Regions from separate parts of the Pseudomonas sp. NPDC088444 genome, predicted to be linked through region 2. Evidence: predicted binding sites of a transcription regulator. Region 2 holds the regulator's gene; the other holds the start of a gene.
The links. The regulator FliA, encoded in region 2, starts transcription of late flagellar genes. The targets are predictions, from matches to a motif close to CTAAAGTTTNNNNNNNNNNNGCCGNTAA.
Positions count from the first base shown of each region.

Region 1: the regulator FliA is predicted to act here: its motif matches at 4,706-4,733, upstream of motA (flagellar motor stator protein MotA).

Region 1 covers NZ_JBJDNK010000008.1:243,701-251,594, forward strand. Annotated here, with positions in the region: gene ACI2KB_RS17510 (molecular chaperone) at 1-994, opposite strand, end outside; gene asd (archaetidylserine decarboxylase) at 1,278-2,147, opposite strand; gene rhdA (thiosulfate sulfurtransferase) at 2,193-3,008, opposite strand; gene ACI2KB_RS17525 (HDOD domain-containing protein) at 3,056-4,591, opposite strand; gene motA (flagellar motor stator protein MotA) at 4,803-5,654, shown strand; gene motB (flagellar motor protein MotB) at 5,658-6,683, shown strand; gene rsgA (small ribosomal subunit biogenesis GTPase RsgA) at 6,877-7,894, opposite strand, start outside.
Region 2 covers NZ_JBJDNK010000003.1:87,402-95,295, reverse strand. Annotated here, with positions in the region: gene ACI2KB_RS07415 (chemotaxis protein CheA) at 1-2,012, opposite strand, end outside; gene ACI2KB_RS07410 (protein phosphatase CheZ) at 2,144-2,932, opposite strand; gene ACI2KB_RS07405 (chemotaxis response regulator CheY) at 2,952-3,326, opposite strand; gene fliA (RNA polymerase sigma factor FliA) at 3,589-4,329, opposite strand; gene fleN (flagellar synthesis regulator FleN) at 4,326-5,159, opposite strand; gene flhF (flagellar biosynthesis protein FlhF) at 5,279-6,637, opposite strand; gene flhA (flagellar biosynthesis protein FlhA) at 6,649-7,894, opposite strand, start outside.

The DNA of each region.
Region 1 (7,894 bases), on a different contig from region 2:
GGCCCTGAGTGCGCTGAAACGCGCGCTCCGATACATCTCCCCACGCAGCAGCCAGATGTTGGAGCACATCGATCGACAAGCCCGGCGGCACATGAAGGTAGGACTGCGAGCGCTGGTCAGGCGGTGTTTCGAGGTAGCGCTGGAGCGCTGCGGACAGTGGGCGAGGGTTGAAACCTAGCAGGTGGGCGCGTTGATCCTCATTGAACAACGAGGTGTAACGCGGCGCCGTATCGGTGCCGAATGCCACTGCGTAGAGGCTTGAGTCGTCCAGGGGCTGTTGCAGCGTGACCATCGCGCTCCAGGCATCCAGCGCATCGGCCAGTTTGCCGATGTTGTGCTGGCGCATCTGGTTGCAGCGCGAGCACCCCATCAACAGGGCCACGATGTAGGTCTGTTCGACGGTCAGGGTACGGGTGTGGTTCGCCTGATTGTCGGCCACCGGTATCCCGTGCAACTGATGTTGTCGCGCGATCTGGTAAATCTGGTGGAGCTCCAGCCAAAGCCCGTCTTGTACCGGGCAGTACAACTGATTGGCGCGGATGAGCGGACCATTGAGGCAATGCAGCGCACGTTGCAATGCGGTGGCCAGCAGCGTTGTACGGTCTCGGCTGAATTTGGGGGCCACTCTGGCGATGATCTGCTTATAGCCAATTGCCAAGTGGTTTTGCAGCGCCTGACACAGGTTGGCGACCTTTCGAGGCCGTTCTTCCAGCACCACGGATTGATTCAGGAAATGCCGCTCCAAGTGCCTGCACACGAAAAACACTTCCGGGCGCAGCAATTCGAGCAGTTGCAGACGGTTTTCGCTGGGCGTCCGCAGTTGGTTCAGCTCGCCCAGGCCCTGATAGAGCTGGCGGGCCATTTCGCCGAGGTTGGCTTTAGGCAGGGTAGCGATCCAGCGCTTCAGGTCTTTTGGCGTCGCGTCACAGAACGACAGGCTCGACTGCGTCGGCACAGGGGCGCGCAACAACAGAGGGAGGCTTAAGTTACTCATGTGACAGGCAAACTCCAACAAACTACTGGCCCGGATGGCGTCATGAAACTGCGGTGCAGTGGCACGGTGACCCAGCGAAACGAGCAAGTTTACGTCAATTGAAAGCGAAGTTTCCTACAACACCGATGGACGACTGTACCAGCATCGACGTTGTGTCGCAGCCATTAATATCAAAGTGACATTGTATTGAGGCCGATACGTCGGTTTCGTGACGATGAATGGCGGGTCTCATTGAACATGAGTGGCCCGCCAATAAACCGTTTCAGAGTTTGTGAGGCAAAAATCAAGCCTGAACAGGCGTTGCCAGCAGTTGACCCATTTGCGTGGGCGAACCGGCCGACAGCTCCTCGACCCATTTCACCTGATTCGGGCCAAACAGCACGATGGCGGTCGAGCCCAGTTTGAAGCGACCCAGTTCGGCGCCTTTCTCCAGATGAATCGGCGCACGGGCCGCTTCGTCATAACGGAAGGTTTTCAGCTCGCGCTTCGGAGGTGTCACCAGACCGGCCCAGACGGTTTCGACCGAGGCCACGATCATTGCGCCCACCAGCACAACGGCCATCGGGCCGCGCTCGGTGTCGAACAGGCAGACCACGCGCTCGTTGCGGGCGAACAGTTCCGGCACGTTTTCAGCGGTGGTCTGGTTCACTGAGAACAGACGCCCTGGTACGTAAACCATTTCACGCAGCGTGCCTGCCAGTGGCATGTGAACGCGGTGATAGTCCTTCGGCGACAAGTAAATGGTGGCGAATTCACCGCCCATGAACGGCGCGGACAGGCGTGCATCACCACCCAGCAGTTCCAGCGCGCTGAAGCTGTGGCCTTTGGCCTGGAAGATGCGGCCATGGTCGATAGTGCCCAACTGGCTCACGGCGCCGTCAGCGGGGCAGAGGATTGCGCCCGGTGTTTCATCCAGGGGGCGAGCGCCCGGCTTCAGCGCCCGGGTGAAGAAGTCGTTGAAGTGCGGGTACGCCGTGGCGTCCTCCACCAGCGCCTGAGACATGTCGACCTGATAGCGGCGCACGAACCATTGGGTGAATGCATTCTTGAACCAGCGCACGCGGCACTCGGCTACACAACCCGCCAGGCGAGACAGCAGATGGTGAGGCAGCAGGTATTGGAAAAGGATAAACAGACGCTGTTTCATCAGGATTCCTAAGCGTTTGAAAAAGGGAAATTCAGGTCGCGTGGCAACCCGTTATTTCTCGACCGGCGTGTCCGGATGATTGCCCCATTCGCCCCACGAACCGGCGTAGCCCTTGATTCGCGGATAGCCCAGCGCCTTGGCCACCAGATAGGTGAAGCCGGAGCGATGGTGAGTCTGGCAATGGGTGATGACTTCTTTGTCGGGGGTGATGCCGAGGTTTTCGAGTATCTGCGGCATGTCTTTGCGGATGCGCAACTGGCGGGCCTGATCCATGCCGCCCGTCCATTCGAAGTTGATTGCGCCGGGGATGTGCCCTCCTCGGGCTGCGACGACTTTTTCACCCGAATACTCGCTGGGACCGCGTGCGTCCCAGATTGCCAGGTCCGCAGCGCCCAGACGGCTTTGCAGGTATTCGCGGGTCGCGGTGGGGGCGTCGTGGATCGTGATTGCAACCGGGCCACCGGCAGGCGCAGGCACTTCAGTAGAGAGCAGCAGGCCTTCGGCTTGCCAAGACAGCACGCCACCATTCAGGTAGTGATACTTCGAGTGCCCAATGACGTCCAGCAGCCAGATGAAACGACCGGCCCAACCGCCGCCTTCGTCGTCGTACACCACGTAGACCGCGTCAGGGTTGTGGCCGAGTTCGCCGAACAGTGTTTCCAGTTGCGCCTGGGTCGGCAGCAGACCGGGCGCCGGAGGCTGGCCCAGTTGAGTGCGTTTCGGGTCGACGAAGCGGGCGCCGGGGATATGGCCTGCCTCATAACGGGCGGCGCTGGTCAGGTCGACCAGAATCAGTTCTGAAGCGCCGAGGCGTGCCTGCAGGTCTGCAGGCTCGATCACCAGTGGCAAGCTTGAGAAGGCAGACATGTGACGTCTCCAGATCATGAAAAAAGAGGCGAATTGTAGCTCAGCCGTCAGCCGTTGCGTTGGCTAAAGGTTGTCAGAGCTTTCTCGATACATTGCCCGGTTTTTCCGAATGCCTGGACCGTCACTTCCGAAAATGGCCCGCCACCCTGATCGGCCATGATCACCATCACCACGCGGCCGTTGCTGGCCAACGAGCGGATCAGCAGGTTTTCCCCCGGAAACAGGCTGCGCAGCTGAGGAGGAAGCAATGCCGAGAACTGTGCGTTATTGCTGGCGGTCAGGCGCAATTGGGTGGCTTGCGCCATCAAGCGTTGCAGCACGGTGCTGTCACGATAAGGGATGAGCAGCGCGGCGGACGTCGGGTCTACCCCTGCCAGTTGGTGTACGCGCAAAGTGTCGGTCTTGCGGTCGATCATGAGCAGCACGGTACGCTTCATGCCAGAGGCGAGCAGCGCATCCCGCGCACAAGTGGTCAGGTGCATTGCGTTGGTGAACGCGCTGGGCTCTTTGAGCAAGTCGCCGCAATGCTTGCGCCAGATTTGCAACGCTTCGGCCGATGGCGGCGGGGCGGGCAGCAAACCTTTGTGGACCCGGCGCGTGTCCCATGGCCACAGCAACGCTTCAGCCGGATGCCAGACGCCGGGCGCGGCATGCTGACGTGCGCTGGCGGCGGCGTTTTGATGCACTTGTTGCTGTAATTCGTCGAAAGGCTGTTGCAGGTACAGGCTGGTCAGCAGTTGCCAGCGCAGATTGTGTGGGGTGTCCCAGGATTGTTGCGCCGACAGCGCGAGGCCGTTGGCCAGCAGAATCGTATTGGCGGGTTGGTTGAGCCAGCGGCGCAAGGGCAGATCGGCGTCCAGTGCTTGTTGCTGTTTCAGTGGGTCACCATTTTCATGCGCGATACGCAGCACCTTCACCAGACTGCGCTGCTCGCGGACCAGCAGATCGTAGCCCTGCGTCACCCAGATCGGCAGTTGCCAATGCTGGGCCATGGCTTGACAGAGCTGTACCAGACGCACGCCAAACAACGATTTTTCGACAGTTTTTGCGCACTCGCCCTTGTGGATGACCCTCAGCTCCCATTCTTCCAGAAGCTTGGGGTGCGCCAATGCCATCGGCCACAGGGGGGCGAGGAACAGCAGACTTCCCAGATGAATGTCCTGCCACAAGCGTGCGAGCTGATTGGCGAACAATCCGTAAGCCTGTTGCGTGGCGTGCTGGCTGATGAGTTGCAGTTGGCGAAACGCGACCGGGATGTTCTGCAATTCGATGCTGGGCAGGCGCGCCAGTAATGTGCCGGTGCGGGCCAGGCCCAAGCGGTTCAAGGCCACTTCAAGGCTTTCCGCAGGTTCGGTTAGGCCACCGGCATTCAAATTCGCTTCGCGCAATACGCTGAGGACCAGCGCCGGACTGTCCTGCATGAAGTCGGCAATCTCTCGCAACGAGCGGCGGCTGTCGTTGAGCGCAGCGTGCACCTTCGCATGAGCGTTGGCAGGGACGGGCAGGGCAATGCCATCGAGCTGCTTGACCCAAGCGTCGAGTGTCTGCGGAACGAGGAGCGTAGAAGCTTTTTCTGATTGCATTCACAAGGCCCGTACGGCTGGGAGGTTTTGATCGGCGTCGAATGGTGGCATCATGCTGGCCGTTGCGCTGTGGTGCCCGAGCCAGACGCCAGACAGGATTTTCGCCTGAATTGACTATAGTCTGGCGCACTCATGCCGATAAGTAGAACAAGAGTTTCGACCGCTTCTCGCACAATGACCTTGAACCCGACTCAGTAAGTATTTTTTATCTATGGCAAAAATTATCGGCATCATCGTCGTTTTCGCGAGCGTTCTCGGCGGCTACGTACTTTCCCATGGTCAGATTGCTGCGTTGATCCAGCCTTTCGAGGTGATGATCATCGGCGGTGCTGCGCTGGGTGCATTCCTCCAGGCGAACCCGGGATATATGACCATGCTGGTCATCAAGAAGTCCCTGAAGATGTTCGGTTCGCGCTTCACTCACGCCTTTTACCTCGAAGTGCTGGGCCTGATCTACGAAATCCTCAACAAAAGCCGTCGTGAAGGCATGATGGCCATCGAAGGCGATATCGAAGAGCCGGAAAACAGCCCGATCTTCGCCAAGTACCCCAGCGTGTTGAAAGACACCAAGATGATCGCGTTCATCTGCGATTACCTGCGCATCATGTCCTCGGGCAACATGGCTCCCCACGAGCTGGAAGGCCTGTTCGACATGGAACTGCTGAGCATGAAAGAAGAGCTTGAGCACCCTTCCCATGCGGTGACCGGCGTCGCGGACGGTATGCCCGGTTTCGGTATCGTTGCGGCGGTACTGGGTATCGTCGTGACCATGGCGTCCCTGGGTTCCGGTGACAAAGCGGCGATCGGTATGCACGTAGGTGCGGCGCTGGTCGGTACCTTCTTCGGTATTCTCGCGGCCTATGGCTTCTTCGGCCCACTGGCGCAGTGCCTGGCCCACGACGCCAAAGAAGAAATGAACGTGTTCGAATCGATCAAGGCTTCCCTGGTGGCATCGGCCTCGGGTGTGCCGCCTTCACTGGCTGTCGAGTTCGGTCGCAAGGTGTTGTACCCGGCTCACCGCCCCAGCTTCAGCGAGCTGGAACAAGCTGTTCGCGGTCGTTGATCCATGGAAAATAATCAGCCCATTATCGTCAAGCGCGTAAAGCGCTTTGGCGGCGGACACCACGGCGGCGCCTGGAAAATCGCCTTCGCCGACTTCGCGACGGCGATGATGGCGTTCTTCCTGGTGCTGTGGCTGATGTCGTCGGCCACGCCCGAGCAGTTGATCGCCATCGCCGGTTACTTCAAGGATCCGGTCGGGTTCTCTGACAGTGGTTCGCCGTACGTCATCGACCTGGGCGGCTCGCCCGAGATGTCGCCGGACCAGACCCTCAACCCTGAAGTCAAATCCACCCCCGCGCCCGACAAAGTCCCGGTGGACGCCGATCAGCAGGATGCAGCGGCCGAGCAGGTCGAGCAGGAGCGGCTGGAGATGCTCCTGCAAGAGTTGCAGACCAAGGTCAACGAGAACCCGCAACTGGCGAAGTTCAAGGACCAGATCCTGTTCGAGATTACTCAGGACGGCTTGCGTATCCAGATCATGGACGCGGAAAACCGCCCGATGTTCGACATCGGCAGTGCGCGCCTGAAACCGTATTTCGAAGACATCCTTCTGGCCATGGCCGACACCATCAAAACGGTGCCAAACAAGGTGAGCATCAGTGGCCACACCGACGCCACGCCATACGTGGGCAATAACGGTTTCGGTAACTGGGAACTGTCAGCCAACCGCGCCAACGCCGCACGTCGTGCGCTGACGGCAGGCGGTTACCCGGATCCGCAAGTGGCTCGTGTCGTGGGCTTCGCCTCGTCGTCGCTGTACGACAAGGAGAACCCGAACAACCCGATCAACCGCCGTATCGACATCACCGTGCTGACCAAAAAGGCACAGGCGCGTATCGAAGGCGACCAGAACGCGGGCGGCGCCCCGAAAGCGGCGCCAGCTCCTGCGGCGCCAGCGGGCCAGCCTGGCGCGTCGAGCAGTGCGGCACCGGCCGTCGATCCACAGGCTGACGCCCAGCCTCATGAGATTCGGCAGAAGCTGAACATCTTCGATCAAGGGCAGTTGAAGATCGACGAGACCAAGAACTGATTTACGGTTCTGACAAAAACGCCGCGATAATCGCGGCGTTTTTGTGTGCCATCAATGGTGAGCGGAAACCGTGTGGGAGCCGGCTTGGTGCGGGCGGCGTTCCGACGAAAGCGTCGGGTCAGGCACCGTCGATGTTGATTGATCGAGCGCCTTCGCCAGCAAGTCGGCTCCCACAGGAGGACAGTGCATCGGCTCAGTAACTGCTCTCCGGCAAACTCGCGATGATCGACCGATAGCTGTTCATCCGCTGCTGCTGCACCCGGCCATCTTCCAGCGCCTTGAGCAGTGCGCAGCCCGGCTCGCGATCATGTTTGCAATCGCGGAAGCGGCAGCGGCCCAACAGGTCGTTGAACTCGATGAAGCCCGCTTCCACATCGGCGCGGCTGACGTGCCCCAGGCCGAATTCGCGAATGCCGGGGGAGTCGATCAAATCGCCGCCACGGGGGAAATGGAACAACCGCGCAGTGGTCGTGGTATGCGTGCCTTGACCGGAGTATTCGGAAAGCGGCCCGACTCGCGTCCCTACCTCAGGCAACAGGCTGTTGACCAGCGATGACTTGCCCACGCCAGACTGCCCCACGAAAACGCTGGTGTTGTGATCCAGCAAATCCTGCAACTGCTGCATGCCATCGCCGTGATGAGCAGACACTTCCAGCACCGGGTAACCCAGCGTGCGATACACCGCCAGCAGTGCATTGAGCGCCGGGGCGTTCTGGTCGTTGATCAGGTCGAACTTGTTCAGCAGCAACAGCGGACGAATGCCCGAATGTTCAGCCGCCACCAGATAGCGGTCGATCAGGTTGGCGTGAGGCTCCGGCGCGGGGGCGAAGACGATCACGATCAAATCGACGTTGGCCGCCACAGGCTTGAGTTGGCCGCGAGTATCAGGCCGGCACAGTTCAGTGGTGCGCGGCAATTGCGCAACGATCACACCGATACCCTGATTGCCCGGACGCCAGACCACCTTGTCACCCGTCACCAGAGCGGGCAGGTTCGCCCGCAAGTGGCAGCGAAACACCTGCCCGCTCAGTTCGCCTTCTTGCGCCTCGACTTCGACCTGCACGCCGAAGTGCGCGATGACCAACCCTGTCTGCTCAGGACCCAGATCCCCGCCTTCCAGCGTTTCCAGGGCCAGAGACTCGCGTTTGGCCGCGCGGGCGGCGCGTTCGCCCTGAATCTTTTCGATGCGCCAGTTCTGGCGGCGGTTGAGT
Region 2 (7,894 bases):
ATGACCACTTCCTGACCATCGACGACGTTGGTGGTCGACAGGTCCAGGTGGAAGATCTCGTTGACGTTGACCAGCGGGAACGCGAAGGCCTGATTGCCCAGCATCACCATCAGGGTCGGCATGATCGCCAGGGTCAGCGGCACCTTGATGACGATCTTCGAGCCTTGGCCCTTGGTCGAGTAGATGTTGATCGAGCCGTTGAGCTGGGCAATCTTGGTTTTCACCACGTCCATGCCCACGCCACGGCCCGACACGTCGGAGATCTCGGTCTTGGTCGAGAATCCCGGCGCGAAGATCAGGTTGTAGCAGTCGGTGTCGCTCAGGCGATCTGCCGCATCCTTGTCCATGACCCCGCGCTTGACTGCGATCGCGCGCAGTACCGCCGGGTCCATGCCTTTGCCGTCGTCGGAAATCGACAGCAGGATGTGGTCGCCTTCCTGTTCCGCCGAAAGCACCACACGACCGCCACGGGCCTTGCCCGACGCTTCGCGCTCTTCCGGCGACTCGATGCCGTGGTCGACCGCGTTGCGCACCAAGTGCACCAACGGGTCGGCCAACGCTTCGACCAGGTTCTTGTCCAGGTCGGTTTCTTCACCCACCAGTTCAAGGTTGATTTCTTTCTTGAGCTGACGCGCCAGGTCGCGAACCAGACGCGGGAAGCGGCCGAAGACTTTCTTGATCGGCTGCATGCGGGTCTTCATGACCGCGGTCTGCAAGTCAGCGGTGACCACGTCCAGGTTGGACACGGCCTTGGACATGGCTTCGTCGCCGCTGTTGAGGCCCAGGCGCACCAGACGGTTACGCACCAGCACCAACTCGCCGACCATGTTCATGATTTCGTCCAGCCGCGCGGTGTCGACGCGCACGGTGGTTTCCGCTTCGGTCGGTGCCTTGTCGCCGCCCGCCGCAGGGGCCGGGGCACGGGCCGGTGCCGGAGCGGCAGCCGGTGCAGGGGCTGCTTTGGCAGGCGCAGCGGGTGCCGCCGCCGCAGGCTTGACGGGTTCGGCTTTAGGCGGTTCAGCCTTCGCAGGCTCGGCTTTCTTGACCGGTGCAGCGGTCGCCGCAGCGGCCGCACTGGCCCCCACGTCTCCCGAGAACGCGCCCTTGCCGTGCAACTGATCGAGCAGCGCTTCGAATTCGTGGTCGGTGATTTCATCCGACGGCGTATCTGCCGACGCTGGCGCAGCGGCCTCGGTCGCAGCAGGCGCAGCCGCCCCCCCGGTGGCGTCGGCGGAGAACGTCCCCTTGCCATGCAACTGATCGAGCAGTGCTTCGAACTCGTCGTCGGTGATTTCGTCGCTGGCCGGCTCACTCGCCGCAGCGGACGCCGCAGGCGGAACCACAGCGTCGACCGCGAACTGGCCTTTGCCATGCAACTGGTCGAGCAAGGATTCGAATTCGGCGTCGGTGATTTCATCACTGGCCGCTTCATCCGCCGCCGCAGGGGCCGAAACCGGCGCCACAGGCGCAGACACGGCGGCACCGGCCGCTTCGGCCTTGACCGCATTGAGCGAGTCCAGCAGCTGTTCGAATTCCTGATCGGTGATGTCGTCGGAGGCTGGCTCCGCCACTGCTTCGACGACCGGTGCAGGCGCGGGTGCTGCGGCGACTTCGTCCGCCGACGCAGGCTCGGCCAGGCGCGACAGCGCGGCAAGCAATTCAGGCGTGGCAGGCGTAATGTCCGAGCGCTCACGCACCTGACCGAACATGCTGTTGACGGTGTCCAGGGCTTCGAGCACCACGTCCATGAGTTCCGCATCGACCCGACGCTCACCTTTGCGCAGGATGTCGAACACGTTCTCGGCGATGTGACAGCATTCAACCAACTCGTTGAGCTGGAGGAAGCCGGCGCCCCCTTTTACAGTGTGAAAACCGCGAAAAATTGCATTGAGCAGATCCGCATCATCCGGCCGGCTTTCCAGCTCGACCAACTGCTCGGACAACTGCTCCAGAATCTCGCCGGCCTCTACCAGAAAATCCTGAAGGATTTCTTCATCGGCGCCGAAGCTCATTGGGGGTGCTCCTAAAATTAACCGTCAACCGATCCAGGGGCCGCACCTTGGGTCTGCGCGGGTGGCCTTCGTCGAAGCCTTCACGCGCCACACCTGCGGCCACTTTCACATAGAACCTGAGCGCTGGAACTTCAGAACCCGAGGCTGGATAGCAGATCGTCTACATCATCCTGACCGGATACGACGTCTTCACGTTTATCGGCATGAATCTGCGGACCTTCACCCTTGGAATGAAGTTTTTCCTGTTCTTTTTGCTGCCGGAACGCTTCCTGATCGTGCTGGATACCGGCAAAACGATCGACCTGGCTGGCCATCAACACCAGCTTGAGCAAATTGCTCTCCACCTCGGTGACCATCTTGGTCACACGCTTGATCACCTGTCCGGTGAGGTCCTGATAATCCTGAGCCAGCAGGATGTCGTTCAGGTGGCTGGCGACCTCGTGGGTCTCCTTCTCGCTACGGCTCAGAAAGCCCTCGACGCGGCGGGCCAGATCGCGAAACTCTTCGGCGCCAATCTCGCGACGCATGAAGCGTCCCCAGTCTGCGCTCAAGGCCTTGGCATCGGCGCTCAGGCCATTCATCAAGGGCGTGCTCTGTTCCACCAGGTCCATGGTTTTGTTGGCCGCACCTTCCGTGAGCCTGACAACATACGACAAGCGCTCGGTGGCATCCGTGATCTGGGACACCTCTTCGGCTTGCGGCATGTGCGGGTCAATCTGGAAATTGACGATGGCACTGTGCAACTCGCGCGTCAGCTTGCCGACTTCCTGATACAAGCCGCGATCACGGGTCTGGTTCAGCTCGTGGATGAGTTGCACGGCTTCGCCGAACTGGCCTTTTTCAAGGCTGGTCACCAGCTCCTGTGCATGTTTCTTCAGGGTCGACTCGAAGTCACCCATTGATGAATCTTTAGGATCCATAGCGCCCTCGCAGCGAACATCAGCTATTGACGCGCTCGAATATCTTCTCGATCTTTTCTTTGAGTACCTGAGCGGTGAACGGCTTCACGACATAGCCATTCACACCGGCCTGTGCGGCCTCGATGATCTGCTCGCGCTTGGCTTCTGCCGTGACCATCAACACTGGAAGGTGACGCAGGCGCTCGTCGGCTCGCACCTGACGCAGCAGGTCGATGCCGGACATGCCAGGCATGTTCCAGTCGGTCACCAGGAAATCGAAAGCACCGCTCTGCAACATTGGCAACGCGGTAGTGCCGTCATCTGCTTCGGCCGTGTTGGTGAACCCAAGGTCACGCAACAGGTTTTTTATGATCCGCCGCATCGTTGAGAAGTCATCAACGATGAGGATTTTCATGTTCTTGTCCAATTCGACCTCCAAGCAGTCTTTAACGCGCCCAGCTCCCGGACGCGCGTTCAATCAATACCGGTGCAGCAACTTGACCGGTGACACGAAAACGAGAGGGCTTTGGAATCGAAAGGTACGAGCGCAGCGGAAAAGCGTCCTGAAGACCTGATCCGACCGGCTCCTGCCTTGTCTCTTTTGCTTCCCACATCACATCTTGCACAGCCGGTCTTACAAGCAACCCGCAGCCTCTATCACGAGGCTGCGCAATCTATCAGCGCGCGCGCCATTCTCCCAGCCGTCCACGCAGACGCGCGGCGCACTGGCTGTGCAACTGGCTGACACGGGATTCGCTGACCCCCAGGACCTCACCGATTTCCTTGAGGTTCAGCTCTTCGTCGTAGTACAGCGCCAGCACCAGGCGTTCACGCTCGGGCAGGTTGGCAATGGCATCGGCCAGTGCGCTCTGGAAGCGCTCGTCTTCCAGGTCCCGCGACGGTTCCAGCGACTGGCTCGCGCCATCCTCGTGCAACCCTTCATGCTCGCCGTCCTGCAAGAGGTCGTCGAAACTGAACAGGCGGCTGCCCAAGGTATCGTTCAAAATCCCGTAATAATCATCGAGACTCAATTGAAGTTCGGCAGCAACCTCGTGATCTTTAGCGTCGCGGCCGGTTTTTGCTTCAATCGCACGAATGGCGTCGCTGACCATGCGCGTGTTGCGGTGAACCGAACGTGGCGCCCAGTCCCCCTTGCGCACTTCATCGAGCATCGCGCCACGGATACGAATACCCGCGTAGGTCTCGAAACTCGCACCCTTGGTGGAGTCGTACTTGGTCGACACTTCGAGCAACCCAATCATGCCCGCCTGAATCAAGTCCTCGACCTGAACACTGGCCGGCAGACGCGCCAGCAGATGGTAGGCGATGCGTTTGACCAGCGGGGCATAACGCTCAATCAGCTCGTACTGGGAATCCTTGGATGATTTGCTGTACATGCGATAGCCACTTGCAGTCATGACACAGGCCCTGCACTGGTCTGATGAACCAGGCGCTCAACGAAAAATTCAAGGTGGCCACGCGGGTTCGCCGGCAGTGGCCAGGTGTCGACCTTTTGCGCGATGGCCTTGAACGCCAGCGCACATTTGGAACGTGGAAACGCTTCGTAGACCGCACGCTGCTTCTGCACGGCCTTGCGCACGCACTCGTCGTACGGCACAGCACCCACGTATTGCAGGGCCACGTCGAGGAAACGGTCGGTGACCTTGGTCAGTTTGGCGAACAGGTTGCGCCCTTCCTGCGGGCTTTGGGCCATGTTGGCCAGCACACGGAAGCGGTTCATGCCGTAATCGCGGTTGAGCAGTTTGATCAGCGCGTAGGCGTCAGTGATCGAGGTCGGTTCATCGCACACCACCAGCAGCACTTCCTGTGCCGCGCGCACGAAACTCACCACCGACTCACCAATCCCGGCAGCGGTGTCGATCACCAGCACGTCCAGGTTGTCGCCGATTTCGCTGAAGGCCTGAATCAGACCGGCGTGTTGTGCCGGGCTCAGTTGAACCATGGTCTGGGTGCCGGAGGCCGCCGGTACGATGCGCACACCGCCCGGGCCTTGCAACAGGACATCGCGCAGCTCGCAACGGCCTTCAATAACGTCAGCCAGGGTGCGTTTGGGGGTCAGCCCCAACAAGACGTCGACGTTGGCCAGACCCAGATCGGCGTCCAGCAACATAACGCGGCGCCCCAGCTCGGCCAGAGCCAGCGAGAGGTTCACTGACACATTGGTCTTGCCTACGCCACCTTTGCCACCGGTCACCGCGATAACCTGAACGGGATGCATGCTGCCCATAGTTAATTCTTTACCTTGTCTTGCTTAGACCCAAGCCACATTTCGGGCTGCACGTTCACTGAGTGAACAATGCCTGGCAGACCAACGATGCAGGTATTTTCCATTGTCATTTTCCTTACCTAGCCCGCGCGCTTGCCGGTGCTGTGATAAAGATCCGCAAACATATCCGCCATTGCTTCCTCGCTCGGCTCCTCCTGCATCTGCACACTGACGGCACGGCTTACCAACTGGTGCCGACGGGGCAGATGCAGATCATCCGGTATCCGTGGGCCATCGGTCAGATAGGCCACGGGCAATTCGTGTGTCACCGCCAGGCTCAGCACTTCGCCAAGGCTTGCGGTTTCGTCGAGTTTGGTCAGGATGCACCCGGCCAGACCGCAACGCTTGTAACTGTGATAGGCCGCGGTCAGCACTTGCTTCTGGCTGGTGGTGGCCAGTACCAGGTAGTTGCGCGCCTTGATGCCGCGACCGGCCAGGCTCTCCAGTTGCAGGCGCAATGCCGGGTCGCTGGCTTGCAGGCCAGCGGTGTCGATCAGCACCACGCGCTTGCGCAACAGAGGCTCCAGCGCCTGCGCCAGAGACTGGCCCGGGTCGACGTGGGTCACCGGCACATTGAGAATCCGGCCCAGCGTCTTGAGCTGCTCCTGAGCCCCGATGCGGAAGCTGTCCATGCTCACCAGCGCGATATTTTGCGCGCCGTATTTCAACACATAACGGGCTGCGAGTTTGGCCAATGTAGTGGTCTTGCCCATACCGGCCGGACCGACCATGGCAATCACCCCACCCTCTTCCAGCGGCTCGACGTCCGGTGTGACGATCATGCGCGCCAGATGAGCCAGCAACATGCGCCAGGCATGAGGCTGATCATCGACATCCGGGACCATATTCAGCAGGTCACGGGACAGAGGGCCAGACAGGCCCACACGCTGCAAACGACGCCACAGGTTGGCCTGCTGCGGACGGCTGCCTTGCAACTGGTTCCAGGCCAGCGAACCGAGCTGGACTTCCAGCAGTTCGCGCAGGCCATTCAACTCCGAACGCATCGACTCGTAAGCGCGTTGGCTAATCCCCGGTTCGGCGGCGGATTGACGCTCAGCGCGCTCGGCACGGTCGGCGGCAATAGCGGCGTGGATCGAGGGGCGGAACGGTTCATCCAGCGTCGGTTCGATCTGCTTGCTGTCGTCCATCGCAAGACCGGCAAACAACTGCCGGTTGGCGACCGTGTCCAGCTCGCTACGGCTGGTCAGCTCGGCCTGTGCGGTGACGATGCGCGACTGAGTCTTGCGCAGCTCGTCTTCCAGCTCGATATTCGGCACACGCGGCGCCAGCGCCGACAGTTTGTAATCCAGCGCGGCTGTCAGTTCCACACCACCGGCGATCCGCCGGTTGCCGATGATGGCGGCTTCAGCGCCCAGCTCATCACGAACCAGTTTCATGGCTTGTCGCATATCGGCGGCGAAAAAACGCTTAACTTGCATGACTCACTACCTCAGCCGTTCGGCCCGACAGTCGCTACGATGGTGACTTGCTTATTGTCAGGAATTTCCTGATAAGCCAAAACATGCATGTTCGGAACCGCCAGGCGCCCAAAGCGGGACAACATGGCGCGAACCGGACCTGCAACCAACAAAATGACCGGCTGACCCTGCATCTCCTGACGCTGCGCCGCTTCGATCAACGAGCGCTGAAGCTTCTCAGCCATACTCGGTTCGAGCAGAACGCCTTCTTCCTGACCCTGACCTGCCTTCTGCAGACTATTGAGCAATATCTGTTCCAACCTTGGCTCAAGGGTGATAACAGGCAGCTCCGGCTCAATGCCCACAATGCTTTGCACGATGGCGCGGGACAGGCCGACCCGTACGGCGGCCACCAATGCGGCGGTATCTTGACTCCGGGCGGCATTGTTGGCGATAGCTTCGGCAATGCTGCGAATATCGCGCACCGGCACCTGCTCGGCCAACAGCGCCTGCAACACCTTGAGCAGCGCCGATAACGACAGCACGCCCGGCACCAGCTCTTCAGCCAGTTTCGGCGAACTCTTGGCCAGCAGCGTCATCAGTTGCTGCACTTCCTCATGACCGATCAGCTCATGAGAGTGCTTGTACAGAATCTGGTTCAAGTGGGTCGCGACGACAGTGCTGGCATCGACCACGGTGTAACCGAGGGACTGGGCTTGGGCGCGCTGGCTGATTTCGATCCAGACTGCCTCCAGCCCGAACGCCGGGTCTTTGGCAGTGATGCCGTTGAGGCTGCCGAACACCTGACCGGGGTTGATCGCCAGCTCGCGGTCGGGGTAGATCTCGGCTTCGGCCAAGGTCACGCCCATCAGCGTCAAACGATACGCGCTCGGCGCCAGGTCCAGGTTGTCGCGAATGTGTACGGTTGGCATCAGGAAGCCCAACTCTTGCGACAACTTCTTGCGCACGCCCTTGATCCGCGCCAGCAGTTGCCCACCCTGATTGCGGTCTACCAGCGGGATCAAGCGATAACCCACTTCCAGGCCGATCATGTCGATCGGGGTCACATCGTCCCAGCCCAGCTCTTTCGACTCCTGGGCACGGGTTGGCGATGGCAACAGGTCCTGTTGACGCTTGACCTCTTGAATCGCGGCCAGCTTGGCCTGGTTCTGTTTTTTCCACAGCAGGTAAGCCCCCCCTGCTGCCAACAGGCCCAGACTGATGAACGAGAAGTGCGGCATGCCCGGCACCAGGCCCATGATCACCATGATCGCCGCC